3 regions of the Actinospica robiniae DSM 44927 genome follow, and region 1 is predicted to be linked to each of the others. Evidence: riboswitches for the same ligand, from Rfam matches in the RefSeq annotation. Region 1 holds a riboswitch; each other region holds the start of a gene.
What was found. A riboswitch is a leader RNA that binds a small molecule or an ion and turns the genes downstream of it on or off. The one in region 1 is predicted to bind cyclic di-AMP.
Positions count from the first base shown of each region.

Region 1 (6,133 bases):
TCGTCCAGCCGCTGATCGACGCCCCGCCGCCGGTGCACGTCTACGAGCGCGGCAGCTGGGGGCCGGTCGAGGCCGTGGAGAAGCTGACGCGCAGCCACGTGAAGTGGCACAAGCCGTGGATGCCTGACGAGGTGTAAGACGACAGCGAGGCCGGGCCCCGCCGCCGCACCGGCGGCAGGGCCCGGCCTCGCTGTATCCGGCCCCTGCTATTCGGCCGGGGGCGGCGTCGGGACCGAGCCGTAGCGCTCGCCGACCACCTGCGCGCCGAGCGGCTCGAGGTCGGCCAGGGCCTGCGCATCGAGCCGCACGTCGAGGGCCGCGGCGTTCTGCTCCAGCCACTTGACCCGCTTGGTGCCCGGGATCGGCACCACCGTCACGCCGAGCCGCTCGGCCTGCGCGTACACCCAGGCCAGCGCGACCTGCGCCGCCGTCGCCCCGAGCCGGTCGGCCACCGCGCGCACCGCGTCCGCGATCGCGCGGTTGGCCTGCCCGGCGTCGCCGGCGAAGCGCGGGTTGCTCGAGCGGAAGTCCCCGGCGGCCAGCTGCCCGGTCTCGACCGTGCCGGTCAGGAAGCCGCGGCCGAGCGGCGAGTAGGCCACCAGCCCGATGCCGAGCTCGGCCATCGTCGGCGCGAGCGCCTCGACCTCGGTCCGGCTCCACAGCGAGTACTCGGACTGGACCGCGCTGATCGGGTGCACGGCGTGGGCCCGGCGCAGCTGCTCGGCGGAGAACTCCGAGACGCCGAGCCGGCGCACCTTGCCCTCGCGCACCAGCTCGGCCATCGCGCCGATGGTCTCCTCGACCTCGACGTTCATCGGCGGACGGTGGACGTAGTACAGGTCGATGACGTCGATCCCGAGGCGCAGCAAAGAACTCTCCGCGCTGCGCCTGACGTACCCGGCATCGCCGCGCACGGTGCGGGCGCTGTCACCGCCGGTGCGGTCGATGCCGAACTTGGTGGCCAGCTGGACCCGGTCCCGCCGGTCGTGGAGGGCGCGGCCGACGAGCACCTCGTTGTGCCCGGACCCGTAGATGTCCGCGGTGTCCAGAAGGGTGACGCCGAGATCGATGGCGCGGTGGATGGTGGCGATCGACTCGTCCCAGTCGCCCGGGCCGTAGAACTCGCTCATGCCCATACACCCGAGGCCCTGCGCCGAGACCTCGAGACCGCCGAGGAGGATGCGTTCCATGAGCCACACCGTATCGCCTAAGGCATGGCGAAACCCCTCCCGGTGTGTCCGGGAGGGGTTCGTCGTGTGCTGTGTGTGGTGCTGGCTTTGGTTATCAGTGGTTGACGATGGTGGAGACGATGTGGGCGGCCTGGTCTTCCCACTGCGAGTACAGGGAGCCGTTGAAGGAGTCCTGGACGTCCTGGGCGGCGCGGTGCAGGGACATGCTCTGGTAGCCCGACGGCAGGTTCTTCAGGAACGCCTTGGCCGCGTAGGTCGGGTCGTTGAGCTGGCTCGGGGTGCCCCAGCCGCAGGAGGGGCGCTGCTGGAACAGGCCGAGGGAGTCGTGGTCGACCGCGACGTTGAGGTTCTGGAGCTTGGATTCCTGCATCGAGGTGGCAACGGCGATGGTCGCGGCGTAGGGGGACAGGTGCATGTCCTCGGCGGCCTTGACGATGGAGGTGGCGTTGGACCACTGGTCGGAGTCCAGGGTGATGTGCGACTGGCTTCCGACGGTGCCGGTGGGCTCGAGGGTCGCGGTGGTGGAGCCGGCGAACAGGCTGGTCGGGGTCGCGGCCTTGGCGGTGGTCTTCGCCGGGGTGGTGGTCTTGGTGGTGGTCTTGGTGGTGCTGGCGGCGGTGGCCTTGGCGGTGCTCGCGGTGGCCTTGACGCTCGCGGGGGCGACGTGGGCGGTGGCGGGCTTGGCCGGGGCGGTGGCGGCGGAGGCGGTCAGCGGGGCGACGCCGACGCCGACGGCGGCCAGGGCGAGCGCGGCGGCGGGGTAGCGGCGCGGGCTGGAGATGAAGGTGCGGAACGCGGAGGTGGACATGCGGTTCTTCAGCACGAGTTCTAGAGCCTCTCCTTCGGCCGCCTACCGGGTTAGCTGACGGGTTCGGGCGGAAGGGGAGTTCGCCCTACAGCCCCCACACCGGGCGACGAAGACACGGACGCATAAGCACGTCGTGGGCGTCGTTGGTGAAGAGGGGGCCGATTCACCCCGGGGGACCGGCACGGTTGAGTGCCTGGTACTCATTGGGTCCCCGGCTCCGATCGGGTTCGCGCTGCGGGAGCTTCGTCGACCGCGGCGCCGCCCGGGTATCGGACTCGGCGGGTGCCCGGTGCCGGAACTTGTTTTCACGGCGTGGACCGGGCCACGACAAGAACATTACCCGAGATGCCCGGTATGTCCAAATTCCGGCGGAAACTCAACCGCCCGTAATGACGCCATCACCCGAGGTCAGGAAAAACCCACCCGCAAAGCCCGCGAAACACCTCGGAACCAGCGCCCCACCTGCACGAACGCCCGACCTGACGCCTTTCACCGCATTCCGTGAAATACCCATAGCCAAGCGTAACAACGACCACCCGCCGCTATTCTCCGCAATTCCATAAACGCGGAAAGCGACCATACTCCCGTATGGTCGCTTTCCGATTGTAGGCGATTACTCTGGGTTCACCCGCCTGCGGTTATCGGAATGGTGCTGGCGCCGGCGCCCCCGGTGACGGTGTTGGAGGCGTACACGATGTTGGGATCGGCCGCGCAGGCGGTCTGGTCCTTCACGTCGAAGCCGTAGCCGATCGCGCTGCCGAGGTTCAGGTTGTTGTGCGCGAAGACGTTGCCGCAGCCGAAGCCGGTGTAGAGCTGCTCGACCAGGATGCCCTGCTGGTAGGCGTCGACGCCGGTGTTGCCGGTCACGGTGTAGTCGTTGCCCTTGACGTCGACCCAGGCCACGGCCGAGTTGGCACCCGCCTCGCCGGTGGCGTTGAACGAGTTGCCCTCGATCGTGCTGCCGGTGGTGCCTTCCTTGGCGTCGATGTTCTCGGCGGTGATGCCCGGGCCGAGGGTGTTGTTCAGGATCAGGTTGTCGTTCGAGGTGTCCGGCTGGCCGCCGCTGTAGGTGCCCCAGTTGCTCTGCGCGCTGCCGAGGTAGATGCCTTCGCCGTATCCGGCCTGGTACTGGCCGGTGTTGCTGACGGTGGAGTTCTCGACCGTGTCGTCGCTGCTGAAGGCCCGCAGGTGGATGCCCTCGTCGCCGATGTTGCTCACGTGCAGGCCGTTGAGGACGTCGTGGTCGGCGCCGTCGAGGACGACGCCCTTCTGCGCGCTCGTCACGCTGAAGCCGGACAGGACCCAGTAGCTCGCCTTCAGGTGCACCGCGTAACCGCTGCTGGTGTTGTAGCCGGCCAGGATCGCGGTGACGGGGCCGGTGAGCGTGATCGGCGCGGCGGCGGTACCGCTGATGCTCGGGCTGAACTCGCCGGTATAGGTTCCGGCGGCGAGCTGAATGGTCTCGCCCGGCACGGCCTTGTTCAGCGCGGACGAGAGCTGGCTGGCGGTGGAGACCTGCACGACGGTGCCGCCCGCGCCGGTCGTGCCGGTTGCCGTCGCGGAGGCGCTGGGACTCGCGCTCGCACTCGCCGACGCGCTTGCCGACGCGGATACCGAGGGTGACGCAGAGTTCGAAGGAGACGCCGACGCGGAAGCTGATGCCGACGCAGAGGCCGAAGCCGACGTTCCGGTGCCGCCGCCGGCCGCGGTCAGGCTGAAGTCGTCGGCGTCGTACGTGCCCTCGCCGTACCAGCCGTGGACGTATACGGACACTGAGGTCGTGGTCGCGCCGGTGGTGAACGTGGTGGACAGCTGGCTCCAACCGGCTGCGGCCGGGGTCCAGGCGTCGGAGTAGCCGGTCGCGCCGAGGTACACGTAGTCGCCCTCGACATAGGCCGAGAGCGTGTACTGGGTGTTCGGCTGCACCGCGACGGTCTGAGTGCACTGCGCGTCGTCGGAGCCGGTGGCCGCGCCGGCCAGCGCGTGGGCCCCGGCGTGCACCGGCGAGCCCACCACCGAACCGGTGCCGGCGTCGCAGCTCCACGGCGTGAGCGTGCCGGTCTCCAGGCCCGGGTCGGCGAGCAGGTTCGCGGCGGCGGCGTCGGCGGTCGTGGGTGCCAGCGCCCATCCGCCGGCCGCGAGCAGCAGCCCGGCCAGCGTGGCCGCGCCCAGCGTGCCGGTGCCGTAGATGCGGACCCTGCGACGTCGGTTCACGACGGGTTCATCTCCCCTCGATGGCCCGCGGCCGTGCTCCGCCGAGCACGCGCCGCCTGCGCGCCGGGTCACAGCACCCGACGATGTCCGCAGTCACGATGCGGCACCAGCCGACGCGCCGTCAAGGGGTCTAGACCATTTTGGCGGCCGGCGGCTCTCGCCGCCGGTCGGATCCCCGATCCTGCCGGGTCGTCTCGCGCGCCCGGCCTCAGCCGTTGCCGACGTTGCCGCAGAGGTTGTCGAGGGCGTCGCCGTCGCTCTCCAGCCGCTGGCCGGCCGCGTCCGCCGAGGCCTCGCCGGACGAGTCGCCGTGCAACAACTGCTGCAGGCCGGTCAGGAAGGTGTCGAGGTCGGTGTCGAACTTCTTGATCGCCAGGCGGACGTTGTCGTGCGTCGCCTTGGCCTCGTCGCCGGTGAGCTTCTGCTGCAGGCTGCGCATGTCGCTGATGAACTTGTCCCCGGCGGTGGTCAGCTGCGTCGAGTCGCCGCTGCTCTCGGCATCCTGCAGGCCCTGCTCGTCGGCCGACAGGGTCGAGACGAGCTGCGCCGAGTCCGACTCCGCCGAGATGCAGGCCGCGTCCGCGGCGGTGGAGTTGCCGATCTTGTAGATGCCGAACGCGGCGCCGCCGGTGAACACCAGCGAGAGCGCGATGCCGACGTTTCCCGCGACCTTCCCCGCGCCGCCGAGCGCGGACGCCCGAGCCCGGCCGATGATCGAGAGGACCAGGCCGACCACGGGTATGAAGCAGCAGATGGCGCCGGCCAGCGCGACGCCGTTGGAACGCTGCGCCGGATAGGCGCCGGGCTGCGGCCAGCCGCCCGGCTGCGCGTAGCCGGCGGCGCCCGCCGGGTAGCCGGGCTGCTGCTGTTGCCCGTAGTCGGGCTGCTGCTGCCCATAACCGGATTGCTGCGGGTAACCGCTCTGATCGAGGTTGGACGCGGACAGCTCCTGGTACGGGTCGCGCTCGAGGTAGGGCGTGGTGGGCTGCTGCCCGGAGTACCCGCCCTGGTCCGGATAGCCCCCGTAGGACGGCTGCTGCGGCGGCGCCCCGTAAGGCGGCTGCTGCTGCGACGCGTTCGGATCCGGCTGCCCGGGCCACGACTGCTGGCCCTGCTGCTCCGGCTGCGCGTAATAGCCCTGATTCGGCGGCTGCTGCGGCGGCTGCTGCTGAGGCCAGCCGCCTTGGGACTGGCCCGGCTGCTGAAGCGGTTCAGAGGGGTTTCCCCAAGATGGCTCGGTCATCGCCGCGTTGCCCCGTTCGTCTCGATCACGGTGGTGTGCCTGTCTTCGCCGACTATCATCGAGTATGAAACAACGCGTTGTCGAGGGCTCGGACCGCGCATCCGCCGAGCGGAGAACCCGTTGCGCCGAGCCGCGATCGCGACGCGGCACCCGTCGGCATGTGCCCGACGGTCTCCTGCTCTCCCGCCCGCAGTCGCAGAGGGCGACGATGCCGGCGAGATCTCGCCGGTAATGATCGCCGAATCATTCGGCGATCTTTCGGGCTGAAAAAATTCGCGCCTTAAAATTTCATGACTGCTAGGATGCGCCTGCCTGCAGCGCCCGCGTGAGATTTACGGGATGCGGACGCTGATTCTTTAGGGAGGGATCAAAGGCATGTTCCAGCCTGTCCACCCACCAAAACCACCACGATTCCGCGCGTTCGCACTGGTCGCAGCCGTCGCCGCGGCTCTCGTCCTTTCGGCCGTGCCGGCCTCGGCCGACGTCGCGTCTTCGCCTTCGACGGCGGTCGAGAAAACAATCGGCAAACAGGAAACGAATTCCCCTTCCATTTCCCCTGCTTCGCAGCAGGCTGCGCCCAAGCCCACCAACGCCGGACTGGCAAAGGCCGCGACGCGGCCGCAGACGCGGCCGAGCGCTCCGTCGGCCGGAAAGTCCGTCAAGGTCTCGGCGACGACG
Region 1 is NZ_KI632511.1:9,387,967-9,394,099, forward strand. Features, by position in the region: gene ACTRO_RS40310 (glucose-6-phosphate dehydrogenase) at 1-137, shown strand, start outside; gene ACTRO_RS40315 (aldo/keto reductase) at 207-1,190, opposite strand; gene ACTRO_RS44615 (hypothetical protein) at 1,285-2,013, opposite strand; cyclic di-AMP (ydaO/yuaA leader) riboswitch at 2,023-2,242, opposite strand; gene ACTRO_RS44620 (carbohydrate binding domain-containing protein) at 2,623-4,212, opposite strand; gene ACTRO_RS44625 (chromosomal replication initiator protein DnaA) at 4,421-5,455, opposite strand; gene ACTRO_RS40335 (hypothetical protein) at 5,812-6,133, opposite strand, start outside.

Region 2 (6,133 bases), 2.4 Mb from region 1:
CGAAGGCCAGCACCAGCTTCCGGACGCCCTCGGAGCCGAAGTCGACGGTGGCGTGCTCGCCGGTGCGGCCCTCGACCGCGACCACGGTGCCGAGGCCGTAGGTGTCGTGCACGACGCGGTCGCCGGCGGCGACCGAGATGGGCTCGCGCCCGCCCGCGCCGAGGGACTTGAAGCCGGGCCTGCGGAACTTGGCCGCGGACGCGGTCAGCGCCGGGGTCTGGGTGCCGAAGGCGGTCGAGGACGGGGCCGGGGCCTCGCGCTCCCAGTTGATCAGCTCCGCGGGCACCTCCTCGACGAAGCGCGACTGCGGGTTGTACGACGGGGCACCCCAGGCCGAGCGCAGCACCGCGCGGGAGAAGTACAGCCGCTGGCGGGCGCGGGTGATGCCGACGTAGGCCAGCCGCCGCTCCTCCTCCAGCTCCTGCACGTTGCCCAGCGCCCGGGTGTGCGGGAAGACGCCCTCCTCGAGGCCGGTGAGGAAGACCACCGGGAACTCCAGGCCCTTGGCCGTGTGCAGTGTCATCAGGGTGATCATGCCCTCGCCGCCGTCGGGCAGCTGGTCCGCGTCGGCGACCAGGGCCACCCGCTCGAGGAAGCCGGTGACGCCCTCGGAGCCTTCGGTGCCCTCGTACTCGTGCGCGACCGCGACCAGCTCCTGCAGGTTCTCGGCCCGGCTCTCGTCCTGCGGGTCGGTGGACTCCTGCAGCTCGGAGAGGTATCCGGTGCGCTCCAGGATCGCCTCGAGCACCTCGGACGGCCCGACTCCCTCGGCCACCTTCTCGCGCAGGTCGGCCATCAGCGCGGCGAAGCCCTGCACCGCCTTGAGCGAGCGGGCGGCGAGGCCGTACGCCTCGGCCGCGCGGTCCACGGCCGCACCGAAGGAGATGCGCTCGCGGGTGGCCAGCGCGTCCAGCATCGCCTCGGCCCGGTCGCCGATGCCGCGCTTGGGCACGTTGATCACGCGCTTGAGCGAGACCGAGTCGTCCGGGTTCACCAGGGCCCTGAGGTAGGCCAGGACGTCCTTGACCTCCTTGCGCTCGTAGAAGCGCACGCCGCCGACCACGCGGTAGGGCAGGCCGACCCGGATGAAGCACTCCTCGAACGCACGCGACTGCGCGTTGGTGCGGTAGAACACGGCCACGTCGCCCGGCTTGGCCAGGCTCTCGTCGGTGAGCCGGTCCACCTCGTTGGCCACGAACGCGGCCTCGTCGTGCTCGCTGTCGGCGACGTAGCCGACGATCGACTCGCCCTGGCCCGAGTCGGTCCACAGGTTCTTCGGCTTGCGGCCCCGGTTGCGCTCGATCACCGCGTTCGCGGCGGACAGGATGGTCTGGGTGGAGCGGTAGTTCTGCTCGAGCAGGATGGTCTTGGCGTCCGGGTAGTCCGCCTCGAACTCGAGGATGTTGCGGATGGTGGCGCCGCGGAAGGCGTAGATCGACTGGTCCGCGTCACCCACCACGCACAGCTCGGCCGGCGGCACGGCCTCGCCCTCGGCCGCCTCCCGGCGGCCGGGCGCGGCCTTGGACCTGCCGACGAGCTCGCGCACCAGCACGTACTGCGCGTGGTTGGTGTCCTGATACTCGTCCACGAGCACGTGCCGGAACCGGCGCCGGTAGCTCTCGGCCACCGCCGGGAAGGCCTGGAACAGGTTGACCGTGGTCATGATCAGGTCGTCGAAGTCCAGCGCGCGCGAGGCGATCAGCCGGTTCTGGTAGCTGCCGTACACCTCGGCGATCAGCGCCTCGCGCTCCGACTCGGCTCCGTCGCGGGCCGACTCGTGGTCGATCAGCTCGTTCTTGAGCGCGGAGACCGCGGCGAGCAGGCCGCGCGGCGGGTGCCGCTTGACGTCGAGGTCGAGGTCCCGGGCCACCTGGGCCATCAGCCGGCGCGAGTCGTCCGCGTCGTAGATGGTGAAGGACGAGGGCAGGCCCAGGTGCTCGTGCTCGCGGCGCAGGATGCGCACGCAGGCCGAGTGGAAGGTGGAGACCCACATCATCCGGGCGCGCGGGCCGATCAGCGCCTCGACCCGCTCGCGCATCTCCGCGGCGGCCTTGTTGGTGAAGGTGATGGCCAGGACCTCGCCGGGGTGCACGCCGCGCTCGCCGAGCAGGTAGGCGATGCGGTGGGTGAGCACCCGGGTCTTGCCCGAACCGGCGCCGGCCACGATCAGCAGCGGGCTTCCCGCGTGCTCGACCGCCTCGCGCTGGGACGGGTTGAGGCCCTCGAGCAGCTCCTGCGGATCGCGCCCGCCGGACGGGCGGTTCGGGGCCGGCGCGGCGGCGGGCGGCGGGGCGGCCGGGCGCTCGGGCGCGGGCGCTTCGCCCGGCTCGTCCCGGCCGGACGGCTCCCGGTCCTGGTGGAGGCGGCTGAGGCCGGGCAGCACCGACTCGACCCGCCGCCGCACCGGGGCGGGGGGCTTGGGCAGATCGAACAGGGGGATCTCGTAGCCGCTCATCGCTCTAAGAGTGTAGGCCCGTCCACCGACAGCGGTGGCCGCCGCCGGGGTTCTCCGGCATGATCGGAGCCCTCAGGTTTGCCGACAATACGTCGATAAAATCTTCTCCGGCCGCCTCGACGGCAGGATCCTGCGACACTTGTCCGTTTTTCCGCGATTGCCGCCCGGGCAAACCGGACTATCGACGCCAGAACCCGACGATTCACCGTCGATCGACTCTGCCGTTATGTCCCGGTTTGGCGCGCCCGCGCGGCAAAAGGAAGTTAAAGAGCCGATGAGAAAAAGCGTGGCGCCCGGCCGGAATCGCTAGAGTCCCACACCAGATGTCCGCCCCACGCGGAGTCGCCAGACACCCGGCGGACATCCGCGCCGAATCCATCGGCGACGACCCGAACCCCGGCCGAGCGATCGGCCGAGCGGCCCGGGGCGCCGCTCGGAGCCGGGGACCCAACCGTCCCATCGGGGTGAATCGCCGCGCCTGATCCGAAGAGCCCTCACCGGCTCGCCGGCCAGGGCAAGGCGTAGGGCGAACTTTCCCGTCCGAACCCGTCAGCTAACTCGGCAGGCGCCCAGGGAAGAGGACACGCATGCCGTCGTCTCACCGTGCTCCCAAGCTCGCGGTACGCCGGACCACCTCGGCCGTCGCCATCGCCGGCGTCGCCGCCGGATCCGTTCTGCTGATGCAGGGCAGCGCGCACGCCGAGACCACTCAGCAGGCGCTGGCCGACTACCACAAGAAGAACGCCGACGCCGAAGCGGCCACCGAGCAGTACAACGCCGCCACCGGCCAGGTCGCCCAGCTGCAGCAGAAGATCAACGCGCTGCAGAGCGAGATCTCCACGGACGACCAGAAGGCCTCCACGCTCGAGGCCGCGATGGGACGCCAGGCCGCGCAGCAGTACCGCGACTCCGGCTTGTCCGACTCGCTCAAGGCCGTGCTCGACGACAGCCCGGACAGCTACCTCAACGCCGCCCTGGCCGGCAACCAGATCACCGCGCAGGAGGCCCAGCAGCTCAAGGAGCTGGCCGCGGCCAAGTCCCAGATCGCGGCGGACACCAAGCTCGCGCAGAGCGCCCTGGCCCAGCAGCAGCAGCTGGTCACCCAGCGCGCGGCCGCCAAGACCAAGGCCCTGCAGGACGCCGCGTCGGCGAAGTCGCTCTACAACAGCCTCAACGCCTCCCAGCAGCAGGCGATCAACCGGGCCAACTCGGGCGCGACCAACGTCGTCATCACCGACGTCGCCCCGGACGCGCGCGCCGCCGCCGCGGTCGCCTACGCGAAGTCCAAGCTCGGCGACGAATACGTGTACGCGGCCACCGGCCCCACCACCTTCGACTGCTCCGGGCTGACGCTGGAGTCCTGGAAGGCGGCCGGAGTCTCGCTGCCGCGCACCGCGGCCCAGCAGTACGACGGCATACAGCACGTCTCCCGCTCCAGCCTCGAGCCCGGCGACCTCGTCTTCTACAACTACGGCGAGGGCATCACGCACGTGGCCATCTACGTGGGCAACGACATGGTCATACACGCCCCGCACACCGGCACGGTGGTGCAGTACGGCCAGATCGACAACGTCGGTCCGGTCGCCGGCTACGGCCGTCCTTAGCCAACCCCTAGGCAAGCGCCGATAGCGGCGCTACGGTGTCGCTCGCCTGTACGGCAAGCGGCGCCGGCGAAACAGGCAACCCGACCTGGCGGCGTTCTCTCCCCCCTCCCCCTTGCGAGGACGCTGCCCACCGACGCCCGGGTCGTTCTCGCAGGTCCGCCGCGACTCTCCCCCCTCCGCGCGACGGGCCCGCACCCACCGAGAACGACCCGGGCGTTCTTCTTGCCTTCGGCCGCCTTCACTTCGGCGCATCCGGATACGCGAAAAGCGTGCTTCCGCCGGGCGGAAGCACGCTTTTCGCGCGTCAGGCGCGTCAGACCTCCGCCTGGACCGTCTCCTGGTCCGTCGAGGCGTGCATGAAGGAGTTCCACAGCCGGGCGTAGGCGCCGTCGGCGGCGAGCAGGCCGTCGTGGGTGCCGTCCTCGACCACCTGGCCGCCCTCCAGCACCAGGATCCGGTCGGCCCGGGCCGCCGTGGTCAGGCGGTGCGCGACGACCAGGGTGGTGCGGGAGCGGGAGACCTCGTCCATGGCGCGGGTGACCGCGGCCTCGCTGGCCAGGTCGAGCGACGCGGTGGCCTCGTCCAGCAGCAGGATGTCCGGGTCCACCAGGTAGGCCCGGGCCAGCGCGAGCAGCTGGCGCTGGCCGGCCGACAGGCTGCGGCCGCGCTCACCGACCTGGTGCAGGTAGCCGTCGGAGAGCCGGGCCACCATCTCGTGCGCGCCGACGGCGCGGGCGGCCGCCTCGATCTCGGCGTCCGAGGCCTCCGGCCGGCCGTACGCGATGGCCTCGGCCACCGTGCCCGGGAACAGGTACGCCTCCTGCGGCACCACGCCCAGCCGGTTGCGGTAGCCGCTCAGGTCGTACCCGCGCAGGTCCACCCCGTCCACCAGCACCGCGCCGGCGGTCGGGTCGTAGAACCGGGCCACCATCTTCACCAGCGTGGACTTGCCCGCGCCGGTCTCCCCGACCAGGGCGACGGTCGTGCCCGGGTCGATCACCACGTTGACGCCCGCGCCGTCGGCGCCGCCGAGGGCCGGCTTCGCGTCGGCGGTGTAGCCGAAGCGCAGGTCCTTGAACTCGATCAGCCCGGTCAGGCCGCTGACCTGCTTGGGCCTCTCGGCCACCGGGGTGTTGGTCCGGGTGTGAAGCAGTTCCCTGATGCGGCGCAGGCCGACGGCGGCCTGCTGGTAGCTGTCGAAGACCTGGGACAGGCTCTGCACCGGCGCGAAGAACATGTCGACGTAGAGCAGGTAGGCGATCAGCGCGCCCGCGGAGAGCACGCCGGTGTGGATCAGGTGCGCGCCGTAGGCGATCGCGAAGGCCGCGGTCAGGTCCGCGAGCAGCTGCACGAACGGGAAGTAGGTGGCGATGTAGCGCTGCGCGCGCAGCCGGGACCGGCGGTAGGCGTCGGTCTTGCCGGCGTAGCGGTCGCGGTTGACCCCCTCTCGCCGGAACGCCTGGGTCACGCGCATGCCCGCGACGTTCTCCTGCAGGTCGGCGTTGACCGCGCTGATCCGGTCGCGCGCCTCGTTGTAGGCCTGGGAGGAGCGGCGCTTGAAGATGATGGTGGCCACCAGCAGCACCGGCATGACCGCGAAGACGACCAGCGACATCCGCCAGTCGACCACCACCAGCGCGCCGGCGATGCCGACGAAGGTGAGCACCGAGACGACCGCGGTGGACACGCCGTTCTGCAGGAAGGAGGAGAGCGCGTCGATGTCCGTGGTCATCCGCGTCATCAACCGGCCTCCCATCTCCTTCTCGTAGTAGTCAAGGCCGAGCCGCTGCAGGTGCGCGAAGGTCTTCATCCGCAGCGTGTAGAGCAGCCGCTCGCCGGTGCGCCCGGTGATCCTGGTCTGCACCGACTCGATCACCCAGTCGGCGAGCACGACCGCGAGCCCGATCCCGGCCATGGCCAGCAGCACGTGGAACGCGGCGCCCTCGATGCCCCTGTCCACGGCGGTGCGCAGCAGCGCCGGGATGGTCAGGCTGGCCAGCGCGTCGGCCGCCTCGAGGACGAGCCCGAAGACGAGCAGCGCCAGGAACGGCCGCAGCAGCCGGCTGAGCGAGAA
Region 2 is NZ_KI632511.1:6,974,607-6,980,739, reverse strand. Features, by position in the region: gene pcrA (DNA helicase PcrA) at 1-2,455, opposite strand, end outside; cyclic di-AMP (ydaO/yuaA leader) riboswitch at 2,873-3,037, shown strand; gene ACTRO_RS29955 (C40 family peptidase) at 3,043-4,059, shown strand; gene ACTRO_RS29950 (ABC transporter ATP-binding protein) at 4,373-6,133, opposite strand, start outside.
Region 2: another riboswitch for cyclic di-AMP. It lies ahead of ACTRO_RS29955 (C40 family peptidase); the one in region 1 lies ahead of ACTRO_RS44615 (hypothetical protein).

Region 3 (6,133 bases), 410 kb from region 1:
TCCGGAAGGAGGCCCGGCCGTCGCCGAACGGCGAAGGCAGCACACTGAGCCGGGCGTGGACGGACTCGACGTCGGCCAGCAGGGTGAAGGCGGCGAGGCTGATCGCCGGGCCGGGTTCGGCCAGGCACGCGAAGTCGGCCAGGGCCTCGGGCCGTTCGGTGCTGCGGCGCACCAGCACGAGCGGGCGGCCGAGCACGGTCGTCTCCTCCTGGATACCGCCGGAGTCGGAGACCACCAGCGCGCATTCGGCCACCAGGGCGAGGAACTCGCGGTAGCCGAGCGGGTCGCAGGCGGAGAGCCCCTCGGCCAGCCGCCCGCCGGTGACCCGGGTCAGGGCGGCCCGGGTGCGCGGGTGCACCGGGAAGAGCACCGGCCGCCCGGCCGCGCCGATCGCCTCGAGCTCGGCGACGATCGCGCCGAGCACGCGCGGGTCGTCGGTGTTCTCCGGGCGGTGGATGGTGGCGAGCACGTACCGGCCGGCCTGCACACCCACCTCGGCCAGCACCTTGGCCCGCGCCTCGGGTCCGGGCAGGGACTGGCGCAGCGCCTCGACCACGGTGTTCCCGGTCAGCTCGACCAGCTGCGGGTCGAGCCGTTCGGCCACCAGGTTCTCCACGTTGCCGCGGGTGGGGGCGCACAACAGGTCGGAGACGTGGTCGATCAGGGTTCGGTTGTTCTCCTCCGGCATCCGCCGGTCGTGGCTGCGCAGCCCGGCCTCCACGTGCACCAGCGGGATGCCGTAGGCGTTCGCGGCCAGTGCCCCGGCCAGCGCGGAGTTGGTGTCGCCCTGGACCACCACGGCGGCCGGCCGCGCGGCGGCGAAGAGCGTGTCCAGGTTCGCCACCGCCGCCGCCACCTGCCCGGCCCGGGACATCCCGCCCACGCCGAGGGTGACGTCGGGCCGGCGCATGCCGCAGTCGGTGAAGAAGACCTCGTCCAGGCGCGCGTCGTAGTGCTGGCCGGTGTGGATGACCCGGGCGGCGTCGGCGAACAGTCCGGTCAGCGGGGCGAGTTTGACGATCTCGCGCCGGGTGCCGAGGACGAAGGCGACCGAGCCGTTGAGGATGGATGCGCAGGGATCGTACACGGCCTCTCCGTCGGACGCGGCGGTGCGGGTGCGGGGAGCGGACGCAGGCCGGCGAGCGCGGCGTCCGCGGGCAACCCGCGGCCGCGCACGGGACGCGGCCGCGGGACGGGCCTTGTGGCGACGAGGCCCTGCTTCGGGTTTCGCCCGCATACTCGCACGCGGAGGCCGCCGGCCGGGCCAACCTGGCCGCGTCAGCCCGTCCGGCGAGCGCAATTGTGATCACTGAATCATGTGAGGAATCGGCCGCCGGAGTGAGCGCGCACGCGAAAGACCGCACCCGCGGCGCTCGGGGAGCGTCGCGGGTGCGGTCGGGCCGGTGCGGCCGGTGTCAGGTCAAGCCGGACTGGTCGGCTTAGTAGCCGTACCAGCACGAACCGCCGCAGCGGGCGGCGACGACGTTGTCCAGGCCGCCGTAGGTGGCCTGCGCGTAGATGACCGCGGAGATGATGTTGTCGACCGGGTTGTAGATGTCGTTGTAGCCGGAGAGCGCGTAGGCGTCGAAGGTCGGCTGGATCATCTGCATGAGGCCGATCGACGGGGTGCCGGCGGCGGCGTTGGAGTCCCAGCCGTTCTCGGCGCTCGGGTTGCCGGAGGACTCGTTCATCGCGGTCTGGTAGATCGCGTTGTAGGACACCGAGTAGCCGTGCGCGTTCAGGATCGAGATGGCCTGGTTGATCCAGCCGTCCAGGTTGTCCGCGTAGGTGGTGGTCGAGTCCGTGCTCGAGGACGAGCTGGTGCTCGAAGACGCCTTGGCGGACGAGTTGCTCGAGGCGCTGGAGCCGGTCGAGGACTGGTCCGAACCCGCCGACGAGGAGGTGGTGGCGGTGGTCGCGGAGTCGCTCGAGGTGGAGGACGCGCTGCCGGACGGGACCAGGATGGTCCAGCCGATCTGGATGAGGTCCTCGTTGGTGAACTTGGCGCCGTCGGACTCGGTGCGGTCCTTGTTCAGGTTCCAGAGCTTGTGGTAGTCGTCGCCGTTACCGAGCTTGCTCTTGGCTATGCCGAACAGGGTGTCGCCGGCGACGACGGTGTAGCGGGTGGTGTCGCTCGAGGTGGGGGTCGAGTCGGACACGTTGGTCGCGGTGGCCGTGGTGCCGGAGGCGGCCTGCGCGGTCTGCTGCGTCGGAGTGTGGGTCGAACCGATCGTCGCAGCCTGGGCCAGCGTCGGCATCGCCACGCCGGCGATCACGGCGGCACTCAGGGTGACGGTCCGGACACGCTTGCGGGCAGGGGCGGACAGGGACAGACGGTGGAACGTCAAGACTTCGCTCTTCCTCTTCAGGCCGCCTGCCGGGTTAGCTGACGGGTTCGGGCGTAAGAGGTCGCCCTACCGTGCCGTGGGCACGGATTCACCCCGGGGGACATGGGTCCCCGGCTCCGCGGAGTTCTACGCTCCGCAACGGATTCGGCGGAGGCGCTGCCGCCATGGATTTCCTTGGCTGTTCAGCAACGCCTGGATCAACTTAAGCACATGCAAACCGGGCAAATGACCATTTGGCGAGAAAAACAGGTAACGACACGAAGCGCTATGATTTCGTGGCATACCGTGCGAACGGCCAGGTCAGATGGCATTTCGATAACCGGATACGCAGCGTCGATCACGCGGAGTGACGTTATCATCGCGTCCCGTGCAGTATTTTTCAGACACAGCGCGACCATTGAACTACGCTGCGTACATCAGAATAGTGACGCGGTCGATGCGGAAGGTGAGGAAAACGGCTTAGTCATTCACCTAATGACGTAAAGTGCCGCACCGGCTACTCGGCGGCGATCCCGGCCCCGTCCGGCGGGGTGTCGCCGAGCAGCCACCGGGCGCCGGCGCCGTGGGTGGCGGCGGTGTCGCCCGGGTTGTAGAGGCGGCAGGTGCGCAGGGAGAGGCAGCCGCAGCCGACGCAGCCGGTGAGCCGGTCCCGCAGCCCTTCGAGCTCTGCGATGCGGTCGTCGATCCGGGCCACCCAGGTGTGCGAGACGGAGTTCCAGTCGGCCTTGTTCGGCGCGCGCTCGGCCGGGAGGCGGGCGAGCGACGCGCCCACCTCGTCCAGGGTCAGGCCCACCTGCTGCGCGGCCCGGATGAAGGCGACCCGCCGGAGCATGGCCCTGGCGTAGCGGCGCTGGCCGCCGGCGGTGCGCTCGGAGACGATCAGCCCGACCTGCTCGTAGTAGCGCAGCGCGGAGGTGGCCACCCCGGCGCGGCGGGCGAGTTCGCCGATGGTCAGGCGCGATTCCAGCACGGGCATGAACGCGGATCCTATCGCTTGACTTCAAGCTGACTTGAAGTTGCAGGCTTGGGGGCATGGAGAACACGAACTCGAACACTGCGATCGCGGACGCGATCGGCTCCGGCGCCCGGCTCGACGAGCCGCGCCGGCTGATGGCGCTGATGACCGGCGACGAGAAGCACGGGCCGGCGGCGACCTCCACCCTCGACGTGCTGTGGGTGCTCTACACCCGCGTGCTCAAGGGACTGGACCCGGGCGACCCGGACAACCCGCTGCGCGACCGCTTCCTGCTCTCGAAGGGCCACGGCCCGGTGGCCTACTACGCCGTGCTGGCCGCGCTCGGCTTCATCCCCGAGGAGTGGCTGCGGAGCTTCGGCTCCTTCGACTCCCCGCTCGGCCACCACCCGGACCGGGTGCTGGTGCCCGGCGTGGAGATCGGCAGCGGCTCGCTCGGGCACGGGCTCGGGCTGGCCGTGGGCACGGCGCTGGGACTGCGGGCGCGCGGACTGGCCACGCAGCGCGTGGTCACGCTGCTCGGCGACGCGGAACTCGACGAGGGCTCGAACCACGAGGCCATCGCCTACGCCGGGGCCGTGGGCCTGGAGAGACTGACCGCCGTCGTCATCGACAACCAGTCGGCCACGCACGGGTGGTCCGGCGGCATCGCCACCCGGTTCGAGCGCGAGGGCTGGTCCACCGTGACCGTGAGCGGCCGGGACCACGACGCGCTGGAGGCCGCCTTCACCGCACCCCACCCCGGCCGCCCGCGCGCGGTGATCGCGGTGGTCGAACCCAAGGACGCGTAGTACCACCCGATACCTCTACCACTTTATTCGCACACTGACAAACTGGAGAACCGATCGTGGACACCATGCGGGAGCGCTTCGTCAGCACCACCACCGCCCTGCTCGACGCCGACCCCGGGCTCGCCGTCGTGCTGGCCGACATCACCGCCACACAGTTCGACCCGGCCAAGGCCAAGCACCCGGACCGGGTGCTGAACGTCGGGATCAGGGAGCAGCTGCTCGTCGGGGTGGCCGGCGGGCTGGCCCTGGCCGGCCTGCGCCCGATCGCGCACACCTTCCCCTCGTTCCTCATCGAGCGCCCGTTCGAGCAGGTCAAGCTGGACCTCGGCCACCAGGACGTGGGCGCGGTGCTGGTCAGCTACGGCGCGTCCTACGACATGGCGTACATGGGGCGCACCCACCAGTCGCCGGCCGACGTCGCGCTGCTCGACACCCTGGAGGGCTGGACCGTGCACGTCCCCGGCCACCCGGACGAGACGGAGGTCCTGCTGCGCGACGCCGCGGCCGGGACGGGACGCGTCTACCTGCGGCTGTCCGGCGAGACCAACCGCGCGCCGCGGCCGGTCGAACCGGGCCGGATGGCCGTGGTCAAGCGCGGATCGGACGACGCTTCGGGGGTCGTGGTGGCCGTCGGGCCGCTGCTCGACCCGGTGCTCGAGGCCGTCGCAGACCTCGACGTCACCGTGCTGTACGCCGCGACCGTCCGACCGTTCGACGTCGAGAGCCTGCGTTCGGCGGTGGCACGCGCCACGACGGCCGACGTGGTGCTGGTCGAGCCGTACCTGGCCGGCACGTCGAGCCACGCCGTGGACGAGGCGCTGCTGGACACGCCGCACCGGGTGCTCGGCCTCGGCGTGGCGCGGCAGGAACTGCGCCGCTACGGGACGCCGGCCGAGCACGCCGTGGCGCACGGCCTCGACCCGGCCTCGCTGCGGCAGCGGATCGGAGCATTCCTGGGCTGAAGAACCCGCCCCGACACGAGGACACCGGCGCACCCCTGCCCGAGGCGCGCCGGTGTCGCGACTATATATACGCGCCGGATGCCCGGCGCGTTCAGTCGGCTCAGTCGGCCGGCTCAGTCGACCTGGACCGGCGGGGTGCCGTGGGTGTGGAAGGACTCGATCGTCTTCAGCCCCCAGGCCTGACCCTTGGCCCGCTCGGCCTCGGTCCAGGTCACCGTCTTCCAGTCGGGCGCCAGCAGCAGCCGGGAGACCGGGTTGCACAGCTCGATCCGGTTGCCGCCGGGCTCGTAGACGTACAGGAAGAAGGTCTGCTGGATCGCGTGCTTGTGCGGGCCGGTCTCGATGAACACGCCGGCGTCCAGGAAGACGTCGGCGGCCCGCAGGATCTCCTCGCGGGTGTCGGTGGCGAAGGCGATGTGGTGCAGCCGCCCCTCGCTCCCGGTCCAGTCCTCGGTATAGACCAGGTCGTAGGACTTGTTGCCGAAGTGGTGCCACTGCGCCGCGATCCGGCCGTCGTTCAGCTGGATCTGCTCGGTGGTGCGCGCGCCGAGCACGTCGCGCTGGAAGCGCCCGTTCGCCGCGACGTCGGCGGCGAGGTAGTTGACGTGGTCGAGGCGCCGCACGCCGACGCCGTAGGCGGGCTTGGCCTCGGCCTGGTTCTTGAGCGCCGGACGGGAGGCCTCGGGCGCCCGGTAGTGCTCGGATTCCCAGTAGAGCTCGAACTCGTGGCCGTCCGGGTCGCGGAACGCGTAGGTGCGGCCGATGCCGTGCCCGCCCTCGCGCCAGCCGATGCCGCGGCCGGCCGCCTCGATCGCGGCCGCGCGCCGTTCGAGCGCCTCGGCGCTCCAGGTGCGCAGCGCGGTGCGGCGGATGCCGGAGGTCGCGCACGCGGTGAGGATCAGGCTGTGGTGTTCGTAGTCGTCGAAGGTGCGCAGGTAGACCGAGTCGCCGTCGCGGGCGCACTCGCGCAGGCCCATGATCTCGGTGAAGAACCGCAGGCTCGCCTCGGGTTGCGGGGTGAGCAGTTCGACGTGGCCGAGGTGCGCGATCTCGTGGAAG
Region 3 is NZ_KI632511.1:8,975,909-8,982,041, reverse strand. Features, by position in the region: gene wecB (non-hydrolyzing UDP-N-acetylglucosamine 2-epimerase) at 1-1,087, opposite strand, end outside; gene ACTRO_RS38630 (LysM peptidoglycan-binding domain-containing protein) at 1,440-2,348, opposite strand; cyclic di-AMP (ydaO/yuaA leader) riboswitch at 2,357-2,508, opposite strand; gene soxR (redox-sensitive transcriptional activator SoxR) at 2,845-3,324, opposite strand; gene ACTRO_RS38620 (transketolase) at 3,459-4,112, shown strand; gene ACTRO_RS38615 (transketolase family protein) at 4,169-5,074, shown strand; gene ACTRO_RS38610 (catechol 2,3-dioxygenase) at 5,188-6,133, opposite strand, start outside.
Region 3: another riboswitch for cyclic di-AMP. It lies ahead of ACTRO_RS38630 (LysM peptidoglycan-binding domain-containing protein); the one in region 1 lies ahead of ACTRO_RS44615 (hypothetical protein).